One region of the Rhodopseudomonas sp. BR0G17 genome, then DNA from elsewhere that is predicted to be linked to it. Evidence: riboswitches for the same ligand, from Rfam matches in the RefSeq annotation. Region 1 holds a riboswitch; the other holds the start of a gene.

Region 1 (4,568 bases):
GAAGTCAGGTCGCTTCTGCGCAACGACGACGATGGCTGGACGATCAGTGTGCGAAGCGCAGCGACCGATCGCGCAATCAGCACGCGCAGCGTCGTCGTCTGTGCCGGTGGCCCGGGGGCCGACCCCGCCTGGTTGCGCGAAAATTTCGGCAGCGCCGCCGACGGCTGGATGGTCCGCGGCACGCCATATTCGGACGGTCGCTTGCTCGATCTGCTGATCGCAGCCGGGGGCTGTGCAATCGGCGATCCGACCACCTGTCATGCGGTCCCGGTCGATGCGCGCGGACCGCAATTCGACGGCGGCATCGTCACACGGATCACATCGATTCCGCTCGGCCTCGTCGTCGATCGATCCGGTGCTCGCATCGACGTCGCAGGGGCCGGATCGCAGCCGACCCACTATGCCAAATGGGGACCAAGGATCGCCGCCTGCCCCGGTCAAATTGCTTTCCTGGTGCTCGATGCAGCGGGTCTGGCCCGCGCTGCGCCATCCGCGCTAGCGCCGGTCACTGCGCCGAACCTCGGGGAACTAGCTGCCGCGCTGCAGATCGATCCCACCGCTCTGTTGCAAAGCATTGAGGACTTCAATGCCGCCCCGGCCAACGCCGCGCGCACCATCGCGGAGCCACCATTTGCCGCCTATCCAATGCGGCCGGGGCTGACCTTCGTGCACTACGGCATCAAGGTGGATGCAACGATGCGGGTGGTCCAGACCGACGGGCGCCGTCACGACGATCTGTTCGCGGCCGGCATGATCATGGCCGCGAATGTGCTGCGCCGGGGCTATCTCGCCGGGCTAGGCATCACCCTATCGGCAGTGTTCGGCCAGATCGCCGGCGAGGAGGCCGCGCGCCATGTCCGCGGGTGATCCGATCTCAGAGGCCGAGCGCGTGCTGCGGATCTGTAGCGCCTGCATGTATTGCGATGGGCTCTGCCCGGTGTTTCCAGCGATCGACGGCAAGCACGGCTTCAGCCTGACCGACGTCAGCTACCTGTCGAACCTGTGCCACAACTGCCAGGGCTGCTGGCATGATTGCCAGTACACACCACCACATCCGTTCGCCGTCAATCTGCCGGCGACGTTCGCCGAACTGCGGCAGCGCTCCTATGCAGACCATTTGTGGCCGCCCGCGCTTGGGCGCGTCTTTCGCGCCTCATCGCTCGCAGTACCCGCCACCGTCGCGCTCGCGCTGCTGATCACCTTTGGCCTCGTACTGGGCACGGACTCATCGGCAACCTTGCTAACCGCCCACGCGGGCGAAGGCGCGTTCTATCGCGTGCTGCCGTGGCCGGCGATGGCCGGACTCGCGGGCGGCACCTTCGCCTGGGCGGTGATCGCGGTCACGCTGGCGACGCTGCGATACTGGCATACGATCGCGCCGGGGATGACGGTCCGCGAGATCGTCCGCGCGCTGCCCGCTGCCCTCTCCGACATCATCACGCTGCGCCATCTCGGCGGCGGCGGTCCCGGCTGCCACAACCATGATGAGCGCACCTCGCAGCGGCGACGGATCTTACACCATCTGACCGCCGGCGGCTTCGTGCTCAGCGGCCTGTCGACAATCGTGGCCGCCACTTATCATCATCTGCTCGGCGTCGTAGCGCCCTACCCGGTCGTCAGCCTGCCGGTGATGCTCGGGCTCGTCGGCGGCGTGACGATGACCGTCGGCGCGGTGGGACTGCTGGCATTGGAAGCGCGGGCCGACCACGAGCCGAGCGATCGCGGCGAGACTAGGCTGAACGTCGCTTTTCTCATCCTGCTGGCCCTCGTCGGCGCCAGTGGGCTCGCGGTGCTCGGCTTCCGCAGCACGCTGGCGATGGGGCTACTGCTCACCACCCATCTCGGGCTGGTGTTCGGCCTGTTCGCCGCGCTGCCGTTCAGCAAAGCGCTGCACGCGCCGTTCCGGGCGGCGGCGCTGCTGCGTGCGGCGATCGATAGCCGCCGCAGCTCGTTGGCGCGAGCCCCGGAGGCCTCGGGCGATACGCCTTGATCCCGATCAAGCTGGCGCGAATTTGATGACGGCTCTTGGCGGCCAGTTGCCAATGATGGTCGATTGACAGTTTGCCGTTTCCGTCCCAAACATCCCGCGCCGACGGTGTCCTGTCCTCGGACAGGACGAAGAGGGAATATCGGAAGATCGCTGCCCGCGGTCGAGCCGAAGCTGCCCCCGCAACTGTAAACGGTTAGCCGACGCAACACGCCACTGGAGATATTCCGGGAAGGCTGCATCGGCGAAGACCCGTGAGCCAGGAGACCTGCCGTCGCCTGCTATGTTGACGTCGTTTCGGGCGGGGTGCCCCGGGATGTCTTTCGGCGGTCCGGAGTGCAGGTCCGTTCGCCGGTTTTGAGCCATCGCCCGCGATGGCCAACCGACGAGATTCGGCGCGATGCCGCCCACTGCGCTCCATCCCGGTGTCTCCGCCGGTTCTCAGCTGTCGCTTCGGCCAGCCGCCGCCGAAATCGTGGTGCTGTCGCCCTGCGCCGCGACGCTGGCGGATTTCGCTCAGTCATGGCCCGGCGGACCGCCCCGGTTGCACACCAGCGATCTCGCCTCTTTCGCCGCGCACGCGTGCGAGCGCTCCCTCGATTCGTCGCTGCCGCGCGCAATCCTGATCGTGCTGCCGGATCAGGCGCATTCCGACCGTGAAGCCGTCGAACCGACCACCGCGTTCGCCGGCAGCCGGCGGATGGCCTTCGCGGTCCTAAGCGCTCGAGAGCAGCCCGACGTTCCAAGCGAACTGATCACCAACCTGCCGCCGACCACGCTTCGTCGCCTCAATAGGCTGTACGCGCAGCGCGCCGGCCATGCCGCACGCGCCATCCTGATGCAGTTCGCCCTCGCCGCGGGGCTCAGCATCTCCGCGATGGAGACTTCAAGCGGCAGCGCAGTCGCCGACACAGAGCAGCCCCCATCCCTTCTCCCCGAGCTGATCGAGGACGCCGCCCGATGACTTACGCTTACGAAAAGGACGGCGACGCGATCTATCGTCAGTCGTTCTCCATTATCCGCGCTGAAGCCGCGCTCGATCGGTTCACGCGCGACGAGGAGAAGATCGCGGTGCGCATCATTCACGCCAGCGGCATGGTCGAGGTTGCGGACGACATCGCGTTCACGCCCGGCTTTGTATCGGCCGGTCGCGCCGCGCTGCAGGCCGGCGCGCCGATCCTGTGCGACGCGCAGATGGTCGCCAACGGCGTCACCCGCAAGCGGCTGCCGGCCGACAACGAAGTGATCTGCACGCTGAGCCATCCTGGTGTTCCGGCCCTCGCCGCAAAGCTCGGCACCACCCGATCGGCCGCCGCGCTCGAACTGTGGCGCGACCGGATGCAGGGCGCTGTGGTGGCGATCGGCAATGCGCCGACCGCGCTGTTCCGCCTGCTCGAAATTCTCGCCGAGCCCGGCGCACCGCTGCCCGCTGCCATTATCGGCATCCCAGTCGGCTTCGTCGGCGCGGCCGAATCCAAGGACGCACTGCTGACGGACTCGCCGTCGCCTTGCGTGATCGTGCGCGGCCGGCGCGGCGGCAGCGCGATGACGGCTGCGGCGATCAACGCGCTGGCGAGCGAACGCGAATGAGCGCGCCGACAGTTTACGGCGTCGGCGTCGGCCCCGGCGCGCCCGACCTGATGAGCGTCCGCGCCGCGCGGCTGGTCGGCGCCGCCAAGGTGGTCGCGTACTTCCGCAAAGCCGGACGCCCCGGCCACGCGCGCCGCATCGCCGACGGTCTGTTGGCGGACGGTGTGATCGAAGAGCCGATGGACTATCCGGTGACGACCGAGATTGCGCTCGACGATCCGGCCTATGCGGCGACGCTGCGCAGCTTCTACGAACAATGCGTCGCGCGGCTCGCCGAACACATCGCGCAAGGCCGCGACGTCGTCGTGCTGTGTGAAGGCGATCCGTTCCTGTACGGCTCGTTCATGCATCTGCACAGCCGGCTGGCGCCGCGCGTGCCTGTCGAAGTCGTGCCCGGCATCTCGGGCATGGCGGCGTGCTGGACCGCGAGCGGAACGCCGATCACTTATGGTGATGACGTGCTCTGCGTGGTGCCGGCGACGCTCGGGCCGGCGCGACTGAAGGCGGCGCTCGCCGCTGGCGATGCGATCGTGATCATGAAGCTCGGCCGCAATTTGCCCAAGGTACGCCGCGCGCTCGACGACGCCGGCCTGCTCGATCGCGCGATCTATGTCGAGCGCGGCGCGATGGACGATCAGGTGGTGATGCCGCTCGCCGACAAGACCACCGACGACGCCCCCTACTTCTCGATCGTGCTGGTTCACGGACAAGGGCGACGGCCATGACCGGATCTGTGGTGGTTGCCGGCCTTGGGCCCGGCGCGCAAGAACTGATCACGCCCGAAGTCAGCGCAGCACTGGCACGCGCCACCGACATCGTCGGCTACGCGCCCTATGTGGCGCGCGTCGCCGAACGCGACGGCTTGCAGCGGCACGCTTCCGATAATCGCGAGGAGCTCGATCGTGCCGGCTTCGCGCTGCGGCTGGCAGGTGACGGCCGGCATGTTGTGATCGTCTCCTCCGGCGATCCCGGCGTGTTCGCGATGGCGGCG
Region 2 (4,568 bases), on a different contig from region 1:
TCAGCGCCGGCCGCTTCGGATCGGACGCCTGCGCCAGCGCGTTACGCAACGTGTGTGCCTCCGTCTCGCCGAAGTAATCGGCCAGCAGCTCGCCGACCCGCGGCGTCTCGCGGCCCAGAATCGCGCCGGCGTTTTCCGAGATGCGCGTGATCCGCACCGCTTGCGAGTCGCACGCCAGCAGGCAGCCGCGCGGCTGAATGCTGCCGGGGATGTGGATCGGCTCGCGATCGCAGGAGGTGAGATCGACCTTATGCGGCATGGCGTGCCCTCCGCGTCGTCGCGGCGCACGGTGCTACGCACCTGATCTCACTTGAGCGATGAGCAGAAGCCGTCGTCGATAGGATCGTTGCGCCTACAGCCAATGGGTGCCTTACGGTGTGGGGAGGAGCGAGCTGACAAGCCGTCCACCGGGCTAAGGCTGGAGACACTCGCAACGTGCCTCGCTTGGACGCTGGAACCAATGTAGCCGCAGCGCATTATTTGTTCCGTTCACTAGTACACAGAGGAACTGCTGTGATCGCCTCTTCTGAACGGCCGAACAACAACTTGTTGCGAGCACTGAGCCCAAGCGATTTCGAGCTCGTGCGCCCGCATCTGAGGTGCGAGACCCGGGCCGCCGGCGATCTGTTGTATCGCCCCGGCGATCACGTCGGCAGCGCGTTCTTTCCGTGTGGGCCGAGCCTCGTATCTTATGAGGTGACCGACGGCGACGGTCGCGGCGTCGAGACGGTGCTGGTCGGGCGCGAAGGCGCGGTCGGCGGCATCGTCAGCTCCGGTTTCCTGCCCGCGTATTGCCTGATCGTCGTCAAGTTCGAGGGCCCGTTCGTCCGCATGCCGATCCTCAACATTCAGGCCGCCAAGGATCGGTCGCCGAGCTTCAAAGCCTTTTTCGCGCGCTACGCCGACTGTCTGATGGCGCAGATGTTTCAATCGACCGCGTGTAACGCGATCCATTCGATCGAGCAGCGCACTGCGAAGTGGATCGCTGCGGCGATGGACCGCACCGGCGACAGCATGGTGCCGCTGACCCACGAACAGCTCGCGGCGATGATGGGCGTCGGCCGCAGCTACACCAGCCGCGTGCTGCAGGCGTTTCGTCAGGAGGGCATCCTCACGACACGGCGCGGCGCCCTGATCGTCGACGATGCCGACAAGCTGCGGACGCGGGCCTGCCGCTGCAATGATGCGGTGAAGGAGCACTTCGACGTGGTGCTGCGCGGCGTCTATCCCGAGCCGGACGACGCTGCCGCGTAACTTTGTGAGATGGCTTCAGCGCGCCGGTGCGCGCTTCAGGTGCAGGTAGCCGGGATCGAATTCGCCGATCTTGGCGAGCCCCTGCCAGTTGCGGATCGTCAGAACCCCATAGCGGAAGTCCATCGTCTTCGATGCCCGCAACGACGAGATCGTGCGGTTGACGGTCGCGATCGCCATGCCCAGCGTGTCGCCGAGTTGGGCGAGGCTGATCGGGAGCTGCATCGAGTTACCGTCGGTCAGCTTAGAGACCTCGGCGCGGTAGAACAATTCGCAGAACAGATGCGCCATCCGCGCTTTCATCGTCCGGGCCGAATTGTTGGTGATCGCTTCGCGGAAAATCGCCGCATCCACAAGGGTTTCGCGCCAAATCGCAAAGCCGAGCCCGGGCCGGGCTTCAAACATTCGCAGGATCTCCCGGTGCGGAATGATCGCCGTCACCGCATGCCCGATCGCGCACAACGAATGATCCATCCGCTCCAAAAAAATCCCCTGCGCATCCGGCAGGTCGCCGACCATGTGAAACGACAGGAATTGGCGGCGGCCGTTTCGCTGCAAATGATACCGCCCGACCATGCCTTCGACGACGAGCGCGGCGCCCTTCGGCGTTTCGCCTTGGCGGATCAGATCCTCGCTGCTCTCGAGCTCCCGCAGCGTAAAACTCAAATTGCGGATTGCGGTGAGGTCATCGGCCGACAGACGGGAATGCTCGCGCAGTTTGTCGATCAGGACGCGATGGACATCCTTCATGGTCCGCCTTTCAAGTTAGATCATCTGATAGGGTTGATGGAACTTGGGGGCTTCAACTCCGAGAGGCGGCAGAGGTTGCTATTTTTTCGAACGCCGGGCGGCCGTTTTCGTCGTCGCTTGCGAGGCATGGCTCCGACGTGCTCTGTCGGTCGGATCATGACTGCGCGAGGATGACCGATGAGCGACTTCAGCCGGCTGTGGCTGGTGCGGCATGCGCCGGTGGATGGGCCAAAGGGCGTGATTCACGCTCCCGAGGCGCCGGTCGATCTCGGTGACACTGCGGTGCTCGCTGCGCTAGGCGAAAAACTGCCGCACGATGCGACGGTGGTCGCCAGCCCGAGCCGGCGCACGCGCGAGACCGCCGCAGCGCTCGGCTTCGATGCGATGCTCGAACCCGATTTCCGCGAACAGGATTTTGGCACCTGGACCGGGCGCCGCCACGACGATCTGTCGCGTGAACTCGGCCCTGCCTACGATGCGTTCTGGCAAGATGCGGCGCGCTTGGCGCCGCCGGGCGGCGAGAGCTTTGTCGACCAGATCGAGCGGGTGCGGCAGGGGCTGGCGCGGCTGCCCGGTGGTGACGTCGTGCTGGTGGTACACTCCGGCACCATTCGCGCCGTTCTGGCGATTGCTCTTAAGACATCCCCCGAGGTTGCGCTGAGCTTTGTGATTGATCCGCTGTCGCTGACCCAGATCGATCGGCTGGGCTCGTCCGGCTGGCGGATCGTCTGGGTCAATCGTGTAGTGGGTTAGGCTGGCCGTTTAGAACGAGGCCTTTTTGCTTGCACAGGCTGCAGCCCCGTGCTCTGGTTTTGACGTCTTCGGTGCCTCGCGTGCGAGGTGAAACTGGGAATACGGTGCGGTGTTTTTCGCCAAATCCGTAGCTGCCCCCGCAACTGTAAGCGGATCTGTCCGGATCATATGCCACTGACGCCAACGGCGTCGGGAAGGCGATCCAGGCGACATCCGTGAGCCAGGAGACCGGCCGAAGACGGAAGCATCTAACCGATCGACGGCGGGTCGAGAGCGGAGCAGCGATGACCGAATTCTCTTAGCAAGGCTAAGCCGCGTGCAGCCGCGATAGGCGTCACGCGACGCTTGGCATCGCCTAGCACTCATCCCCCTTCAATCAGAACCAGCCACAGCGCCGCCGCGATTGAGCCGGCGGCCATTGCTGCGGCGCGAGGGAACGGTCATGGAGCCGAAAGACACAACTACCAACGAAGCCTTCAAGGGCTTCACCAACGAGGCCTGCCCGTTTCTGCCGTGCCATCGCGGCGTCGAGCGGGAATTCAACTGCCTGTTCTGCTACTGCCCGCTGAGCGCCTATCAGTGCCCCGGCCCCTACAAGACCTTCGTCGATCGCAATGGGCTGACGCGCAAGGATTGTTCGGACTGCACCCTGCCGCACAACGGCTATCGGCGGTCGTGGAATTTCATCCAGCGCTGGCTGGAGCGGCCAGTGCCTTGGGACAGCCAGTCCCAGGATCCGCGCCGCCTCAAGCGCGAAGTCTCGGAAAGCGGCGACTAAAAAACATTGCCGCCGCCTCCGCATCGCTGGATTACAGCAGTAGCGGAGGCGCTGGCATTTTTCGCGTTAGAGCGAGCGGGCGATCAACAGCTTCATCACCTCGTTGGTGCCGCCGTAGATCTTCTGGATCCGCGAGTCGATGAACATCCGGCCGATTGGGTATTCCTGCATGTAGCCGTAGCCGCCGTGCAGTTGCAGGCACTCGTCCACGGTCTCGACCTGCTTCTGCGTCGTCCACCATTTCGCCATTGAGGCGGTCACCGCATCGAGATTGCCGGCGATCAGTTGCACCAGACAGTAATCCACGAACACCCGCGCAATGAAGGCTTCGGTCTTGCGTTCGGCGAGCGTGAAAGCTGTGTTCTGGAATTCGATAATCGGCTGGCCGAACGCCTTGCGCTCCCGCGTATAGTCCGAAGTCAGCGCGACCGCGCGCTCCATCGCCGCCACGGCGCCGATCGCGATGATCAGGCGCTCTTGCGGCAGCTGCTGCATCAGCTGCACGAAGCCTTTGCCCTCTTCGCCGCCGAGCAGGTTCTCCTTCGGCGTGCGGGCATTCTCGAAGAACAGCTCGGAGGTGTCGGAGGCGTGCAGGCCGATCTTGTCGAGGTTGCGGCCGCGCTTGAAGCCGGGGTTGTCCTTGGTCTCCAGCACGATCAGCGACAGCCCTTTGGCGCCGGCACCGCCGGTGCGGGCAACCACGATGATCAGGTCGCAGTTCTGGCCGTTGGTGATGAATGTCTTCTGGCCGTTGATGACGTAGTCGTCGCCGTCGAGCTTGGCGGTGGTGCGCACGCTCTGCAGATCGGAGCCGGTGCCGGGCTCGGTCATCGCGATCGCGCCGATCAGCTCGCCGCGCGCCATGCCGGGCAGCCAACGCCGCTTCTGCTCTTCCGAACCGTAGTTGAGGATGTAGTGCGCCACGATGCCGCTCGACACGGTGACGCCGGACAGCGCGTCCGGAACGATCTTCTCCATGTCCTCATAGACCGCGGCATCATAGGCGAAGCTGGCTCCGAGCCCGCCGTACTCTTCC

Evidence for each region. A riboswitch is a leader RNA that binds a small molecule or an ion and turns the genes downstream of it on or off. The one in region 1 is predicted to bind cobalamin.
Region 2: another riboswitch for cobalamin. It lies ahead of DY467_RS13275 (cysteine-rich small domain-containing protein); the one in region 1 lies ahead of DY467_RS12065 (hypothetical protein).

Annotation. Positions count from the first base shown of each region.
Region 1 is NZ_QUML01000012.1:141,784-146,351, forward strand. It holds gene tcuA (FAD-dependent tricarballylate dehydrogenase TcuA) at 1-867, shown strand, start outside; gene tcuB (tricarballylate utilization 4Fe-4S protein TcuB) at 854-1,990, shown strand; cobalamin riboswitch at 2,078-2,277, shown strand; gene DY467_RS12065 (hypothetical protein) at 2,388-2,951, shown strand; gene DY467_RS12070 (precorrin-8X methylmutase) at 2,948-3,577, shown strand; gene DY467_RS12075 (precorrin-2 C(20)-methyltransferase) at 3,574-4,302, shown strand; gene cobJ (precorrin-3B C(17)-methyltransferase) at 4,299-4,568, shown strand, end outside.
Region 2 is NZ_QUML01000014.1:81,566-86,133, forward strand. It holds gene DY467_RS13255 (HWE histidine kinase domain-containing protein) at 1-259, opposite strand, end outside; gene DY467_RS13260 (Crp/Fnr family transcriptional regulator) at 514-1,254, shown strand; gene DY467_RS13265 (Crp/Fnr family transcriptional regulator) at 1,270-2,001, opposite strand; gene DY467_RS13270 (histidine phosphatase family protein) at 2,179-2,754, shown strand; cobalamin riboswitch at 2,807-3,005, shown strand; gene DY467_RS13275 (cysteine-rich small domain-containing protein) at 3,197-3,532, shown strand; gene DY467_RS13280 (acyl-CoA dehydrogenase family protein) at 3,599-4,568, opposite strand, start outside.